Regions from separate parts of the Pseudogemmobacter sp. TB195 genome, predicted to be linked through region 1. Evidence: riboswitches for the same ligand, from Rfam matches in the RefSeq annotation. Region 1 holds a riboswitch; the other holds the start of a gene.
What was found. A riboswitch is a leader RNA that binds a small molecule or an ion and turns the genes downstream of it on or off. The one in region 1 is predicted to bind cobalamin.

Region 1 (3,395 bases):
GGCCGATCTGATCCTGATCCCGGAGAAAGGCGAAGACAAAGCCGATCTTGCCGATCTGCGCCGCCAGATCTGCGAGGATCTCGTGACGCGGCCCGGGGTGATCGTGGCGGGCTTTGCCATGCCGGTGCGGGATCCGGCCAACCCCTCTTACCTCGCGCGGGTGAATGACTGGCATGATGCGATTGCCGGGGCCTGGGCGGCAGCGATTGACGCGCATCCCGGCGTGCAGCGGGTGGCGCTCATGGTCTGGGGCGATCCCGCGCTTTACGACAGTACCCTGCGGATTGCCGCGCGGCTGGGCAGGCTGCGCGAGGTCTCGGTCTCGGTGGTGCCGGGGATCATGTCGCCGCAGGTGCTGGCCGCCGCGCATCGCATTCCGCTCAACGGGCTTGGCGCGCCGTTTCTGGTGACGACAGGGCGGCGGCTGCGCGAAGAGGGCTGGCCCGAAGGCGTCGACCGGCTGGTGGTGATGCTGGACGGCAGCTGTGCCTTTCAGGATCTGGCGCCCGAAGGCATCTCGATCTGGTGGGGCGCCTTTGTCGGCATGGCGAATGAGATCACCGAAGCCGGACCGCTGGCCGAGGCGGGGCCGCGTATCCTCGCCCGGCGCGAAGCGGCACGGGCCGAGCACGGCTGGCTCATGGATATCTATATTCTGGACCGGACATCCCCGGCGGCATAAGCCGCCGGGAAGCTGGTTTATGCCTCGCGGCCACGGCTCCAGAGCCAGGCTGCGAAAAGGCCGAGCAGCGTCCAGACCGCAAGACCGACCCCGATGGCGCGGCCGGCGAATTGCGCGGCCAGTTCGGGCGGCGTCGGGCCGGTGAACTCATGCGGATGCGGCGCGCCGACGATATGGGGCGCGAGGATCAGCAGGATCGCCGCCGCCCAGACCACCCAGTTTTTGCCGAATGCGATCAGCCAGAGACCGATGGCGGTCGCAATCACTGTCGCCACCCACCAGATCGCGCGGGCGTTGACATCGGCCGCGGCCATGCCCGGAAGCTCGGGCGAGAGGCCGAAAGCCGGCGCCATCTGCACCGCGACAAAGCCCGCGATCCCCCAGAGAAGACCCTGGCGTGCGGTGACCCGGTTGCCATTATTCTCGGACAGGGCCATCGCCGCGACCAGCAGCAGCCCATAGCCGGCATAGACCATGATCGAGAACAGGATCGACAGCCCGTCGCGGCCTGCGTCAAAGCCGATACCGGGGATCTCCGCCGCCTCGCCATGGTCATGCGCTTCATCCGCGCCATGGGCATGGCCCGGTTCGGCGGCAGGTTCTGTCTGCGGCTCTGTGGCTTCCGGCGCCGGTTCTTCACCGTGATGATGGTCGGAGGCCGCCGCGAAATGGGTGCGCTCGCCGCCCTCATAAAGCTCGGCATGAAGCAGCACGGGCTGCACGAAAACAAGCTGCAGCAGGGCGGCAATCAGCCCCGCAGCAGCGCCAGCGATCAACGCGCTGGTCAGCAGTCTTTGCAACATATCAGTGGCAGGGGAATCCGACCGCGTGACGCACATCATGGGCGGCGTCATGCAGGGTTTCCGACTGGGCGAGGCCAGCGACGAAGATCAGCGCAGCACCCAAAAGCGCCACGACAAAGATATTCGCCAGTTTGACATCGGCCTTCTCACCAGAGCGGGCAATGGTGGACATATGAATCACTCCTTGCCGTCATCCCCGACGGCGGTTCCATCAAATGCGAAGGTCGGTCTCCTGACTTGCAGGTCACAGCCTCTGCCCTCCTTCCCATGGATTGCTCCACAGTGGTTAACGGGGTCGGCTCGCTGCGCACAGTCGCGGGGGCGGTCGGGTCGGGGTCTCCCCCGCCCTGTTCCCATGCCGGTCGCCCGGCACCTTCACGATATCGAGAGTGACAGGCGCGTGACGCCCGGTCAAGCCGCTCTGGTCAGGGCGCCAGCGCGCCGTAGAGGATAAGGGTCGGCGCCGGGTCGGGGGCGGCGCCCTCAAGATACGCGGCCAGGCCCGCAACCGTATCACGGCGGAAGGATTGCGCCGGGGTCGAGACGCCCTGCGCCATCAAAGCGGGCGTGTCGGGCGCCAATCCGGCGGCGATCAGCTTTGCCGCCAGCTGCGGGAATGTCGCCCGCGCCATAAAGACCGAGGTCACCGCCTGGGTATCGGCCAGAGCCGCCCAGTTGAGGCTTTCGGGCAGCGCGCCGGTCACATCATGGCCGGTCACGAACTGCACCCTTCGCGCATTGAGCCGCCGCGTCAGCGGGATCCCCGCCGCCGCCGCAGCAGCCGAGGGCGCGGTGACGCCGGGCACGATCTCATAGCCGATCCCGGCCTCATTAAGCGCGGTGATTTCCTCTTCAAGCCTGCCGAACATGCCGGAATCGCCGGATTTCAGCCGCACCACTTTCAGGCCCGAACGCGCATGATCGACCAGCAGCCGGCTGACATGATCCTGGCGCGGCGAGGCGCGCCCCGCCCGCTTGCCGACCGAGATCAGATCGGCCTCCGGCGCCGCCAGATCGAGGATCGGCCCGGAGGAAAGGTCGTCATACAGCACCACCTCCGCCGCCTGCAGCCGTTTAATGGCCCGCAGGGTCAGCAGATCGGGATCGCCCGGGCCAGAGGAGACAAAGCTGACGATCTCGCTCATGTGGCGGCTCCGATCAGGTGGAAGAATGTGCCGGTGACGAGGCCCTGGCGCGATCCGGTTTCGGGGACCGGCGCGCTTTCGGCATCAAGCACGGTGGCAAGGGGCGCATCGGGTTGGGCGAGGATGGTCGAATAATGGAACTCATGCCCGCGCAGCCTCGCGCCCGCAGCATGGCCCGGGATCGGCGCGGAAAGCGCGGCCAGGCGGTAGCCCAGATGCATCCTGCGTTTCTCATATGTGGTCACGAGGCCCAGCAGCCCGGCCATCTGATGCCGGGTGCCAGCCGCATCGACCAGCGCCTCGCCCAGCACCATATAGCCGCCGCATTCGCCATGAACCGGCTTTACCGCCGCGAAATTTCTGATGCCCGCAAGAAAACCTGATGCCGCCGCGATCCGGCCTGCATGAAGCTCGGGGTAGCCGCCCGGCAACCAGCAAAGATCGGCCTCGGGCGGCGCTTCATCGGCCAGGGGCGAAAAGGGCAGGATCTCGGCGCCCTGCGCGTGCCAGGCATCCAGCAGATGCGGATAGGTGAAGGAGAACGCCTCGTCCCGCGCCAGCGCAATGCGCTGGCCGGGCGGTTTCGGCAGCTCTCCCGCCGGGGTGCTCACTGCGCCCGCTGCTGCCGCGCGCAGGGAAGCAAGATCGGTATGGTCGCGCAGAAAACCGGCATAGTCACTGATGGCGCGTTCAAGATCCGGATGTTCGACAGCCTGAACCAGACCCAGATGCCGCTCTGGCAGGGTCAGGTCGCCGCGCCGGGGC
Region 2 (3,395 bases), on a different contig from region 1:
GTGCCATCCGCGTTCTTCAGCCGGTATTTCATATCCCAGATCCGGGCCGCGATGGGGGTGGCAAACCCATCCTGCGCGACAGACCCGTCCTGAGCAGCGGGGCCGGTCAGGCGGTCGGCGGCGTCAGCATCGGGTGCAGTATCGGGCAAGGTGCAGACCCTCCGGCAAAGAGGGCCGTCAGCGGCGCGAGGACTGGGCCAGCATTTGCGCCGGATCCGGCCAGAGCCACAGGATAGGGAGGCGGAGGCCATCGGTCAATCTTGCGGCGGCGGGGCAGGCGCCTATGATCCGGCCATGGGATTCGTGAATATACTCAAGCTTTGTGTCGGTGCCGAAAGCATCGGGGATCTTGCGACCTGGCAAGAGGAAAATGCGGCGCGCTGGCCTGCGGGGCAGGCGGTACATGTCACCCGCATGTGGCCCAAACGCGAGGCCGAGGTGCTGGCGGGCGGCTCGCTTTACTGGGTGATCAAGGGGGTGATCCTCTGCCGGCAGCGCATCACCGCGCTGGAACGGGTCGAGACCGGTGATGGCATCAGCCGCTGCGCCATCGTGATGGACCGCGAGATCATCCGCACCGAATCCGCGCCGCGCCGCCCGTTTCAGGGCTGGCGCTATATCGGCCCGGAGGACGTGCCGCGCGACCTGACGCTGGGCCGGGACGGCGATGACAGCCTGCCGCCGGACCTGGAACGCGCTTTGGCCGAGATCGGCCTGCGCTGACGCGTTTTGCGCATCTGGCCCGATCTGAACTCCCCGCTCTGAACTGCCGACCGGTGCCGGTTCAGAGCGGCCATTTCAGATGCGGGTGATCAGCCGCGACCGCGGGTGAAGCGGCCTTCGATGGTGGCGCCGCTCTCGATCACCAGGGTGTCATAAGTGATATCGGCGGTCACCTGGGCGGTGGCGCGCATGATGAAATGCTGGCTGTCGACTTTGCCGTCGAGACGGCCATGCACCTCGACCGATTTCGCGCTGACCGAGCCGGAGATGCGGCCATGCTGCCCGACCGCCAGCGCGTCGGCGGTGATATTGCCATCGACCTCGCCCAGAACCTCAAGCGCGCCGGTCGAGCTGATCTCGCCGGTGATCTTCAGGTCAGAGCCCAGCACAGAACGGGTCGCATTGCTGCGGCTGGCGCCGGATGAAGGCGTGGTCGCCTGGGAGCCAGCCTGTCCGGGCTCGCCATTCGGAGCGGCAGTTTTCGAGAACATTGGGGGATCTTTCTGAAAGCGTCTCGAGGGCGATAAGGCGGAATTGCGGCGCGAGGGTCAAGTGGACTGCGACCGCCGAGGCCGGGGAAAGCCGGTTTTCTGCCGAAACTTAATGATCACGACGGGACGGGGCGGCGTCCGGCATCCTAAAGCCGGTGAAAAGGCGCATGAAACAGAGAGACGCGCTCTTTGGGGGCGGGGCCTCCTGTCTGGTGCGGGCGGCGATGCCGGCCGGGGGCGGATCGCAAGGCGCATCCTGTCGCTGCGAATCAGGGGGCGGCGCGGTTGCGTTCTGGCCGGACTTCTCTGATAGTGACGCTGTCTGGTGCTCTCCGGCCCGGGCAAGGGCGCTGACCCTGTGCCGCCCCTGGCCGGAGGGATAATCGGGAAGGCGGTGCAAATCCGCCGCGTGCCCAACGCTGTAAGGTGGACCGCTTTTGCGGACCGGGCGGCAGATGCCACTGGCTTTGGCCGGGAAGGCGCCGTTTCGGGATGAAACCGAGCCAGAAGACCGGCCAGACCAGAACGGCCCCGGCTGCGCGGACGGCAGCAGGGGCGCCGGTTTGCCTGACAGGGGAAATGTCATGCCGATAGAACTGCCGCTCGCGGCCCGTTGCGATCACGCTCCTGCCGAACAGCTCCCTTCCGATCCACTTGGCTCAGATCCGGGCACTTCCGGTCCTGACCTGCGCGCGCCCGGCACCGCCGCTGCCTTTTCGGCAGAGGAACGCGCCGCCGTCTACCGCGCGATCTTTGAGCGGCGCGATGTGCGGGGCCAGTTCCTGCCCGATCCGCTCAGCGAGGATCTGCTGCTCCGGCTCCTGGCGGCGGCCCATGCCGCGCCTTCGGTCGGGCTCTCTCAGCCGTGGAATTTCATCCTGATCCGCGATGAGGGCGTGCGAGCCGAGATCCGTGACGCTTTCGAGGCCGCCAATACCGAGGCGGCGGCGATGTTCGGCGAGGGGCGGCGCGCGCTTTATTCGCAGCTCAAGCTCCAGGGGATCTCCGAGGCGCCGCTTTGCCTGTGCGTCACCTGTGATCGCACACGTGGCGGTCCGGTGGTGCTGGGGCGCACCCATGATGCCGCGACCGACCTCTATTCCACGGTTTGCGCGGTGCAGAACCTCTGGCTCGCCGCGCGGGCCGAGGGGATCGGTGTCGGCTGGGTCAGCATCTTCCGCGAAGGTGATCTGAAGCGCATCCTGCATCTGCCCGATGATGTGGTGCCGGTGGCGCTCCTGTGCCTTGGTCATGTGCGCGACCTCTATGACCGGCCGGAGCTCGAGGTCCGGGGCTGGGGGCAGCGTCACCGGCTGGAAGACATGGTCTTCGCCGACCGCTGGCAGGGGCGCTGAGGACCTGCCGCTGCCGTCCCGCGCAATGCCGGAAGAGGCCGCCGCCACGGGCAGAGGGCCGTCGTCGCGGCGAAGGCTGGCAATGACCAGTGATCGGGAGAATGACGGCCCGTCAGCCACAGAAGGATAACATTGATTCCCCCCGCAGTGTTCCGGTCTGCGACCCGACTTGATCCGGTTCAGGCAGCAGCAGAGGGACTGCCTGTCCCGGCGGTGCTTGTCCTGCGGCCCGGGGGACCGCAGGTGTGGCACAGACGAAGGCGCCGGCGACATCGTGCCGCCGGCGTCAGGCCAAAGGGCAGGTCGGGCTGGCTCAGCGCAGCATCGCAGCGGTATTGCCGCCATCGACGGTGATCACCGCCCCGGTCGAGGTGCGGGCGCGGATCAGCGCCAGCGCGGCCTGGGCCACATCTTCGGCGGTGACTTCGCGATGCAGCAGGTTGCCGCGCATATAGACCTCGGGCGTGACGCCCCGGGCGCGGGCGCGCTCTTCGATCATCTGGTCGGTCATCAGCCCGGTGCGGATCCGGTCCGGATTGACCGCATTCGAGGTGATGCCATCCGCCGCATGTTCCACCGCATATTGCTTCATCAAGGCCATCAGGGCGGCTTTCGACGTGCCATAGGGGCCGAAGTCCGGACCCGGGTTCACCGCCTGTTTCGAGACGTTGAACAAGAGCGCGCCGCCGGTGCCCTGGGCCTGCATCACCCGCACCACCGCGCGGGCAACATAGTGGTGACCCCAGAAATTCAGCTCGAAGGCAGCGCGGAAATCGGCATCCGACACGTCGAGAAGCGCGCCCTGCCAGGCCGCCCCGGCATTCGA

Region 2: linked by a shared signal. The riboswitch ahead of bluB (5,6-dimethylbenzimidazole synthase) and the one ahead of AC4FS3_RS02635 (CbtB domain-containing protein) in region 1 are both predicted to bind cobalamin.

What each region holds. Positions count from the first base shown of each region.
Region 1 is NZ_JBZEGG010000001.1:559,075-562,469, reverse strand. Features, by position in the region: gene cobF (precorrin-6A synthase (deacetylating)) at 1-682, shown strand, start outside; gene AC4FS3_RS02640 (CbtA family protein) at 700-1,485, opposite strand; gene AC4FS3_RS02635 (CbtB domain-containing protein) at 1,487-1,657, opposite strand; cobalamin riboswitch at 1,691-1,877, opposite strand; gene cobA (uroporphyrinogen-III C-methyltransferase) at 1,911-2,630, opposite strand; gene AC4FS3_RS02625 (cobyrinic acid a,c-diamide synthase CobB) at 2,627-3,395, opposite strand, start outside.
Region 2 is NZ_JBZEGG010000002.1:158,992-162,386, reverse strand. Features, by position in the region: gene AC4FS3_RS03810 (adenosylcobalamin-dependent ribonucleoside-diphosphate reductase) at 1-110, opposite strand, end outside; gene AC4FS3_RS03805 (DUF1489 family protein) at 295-723, shown strand; gene AC4FS3_RS03800 (bactofilin family protein) at 813-1,214, opposite strand; cobalamin riboswitch at 1,535-1,735, shown strand; gene bluB (5,6-dimethylbenzimidazole synthase) at 1,799-2,569, shown strand; gene AC4FS3_RS03790 (bifunctional aldolase/short-chain dehydrogenase) at 2,883-3,395, opposite strand, start outside.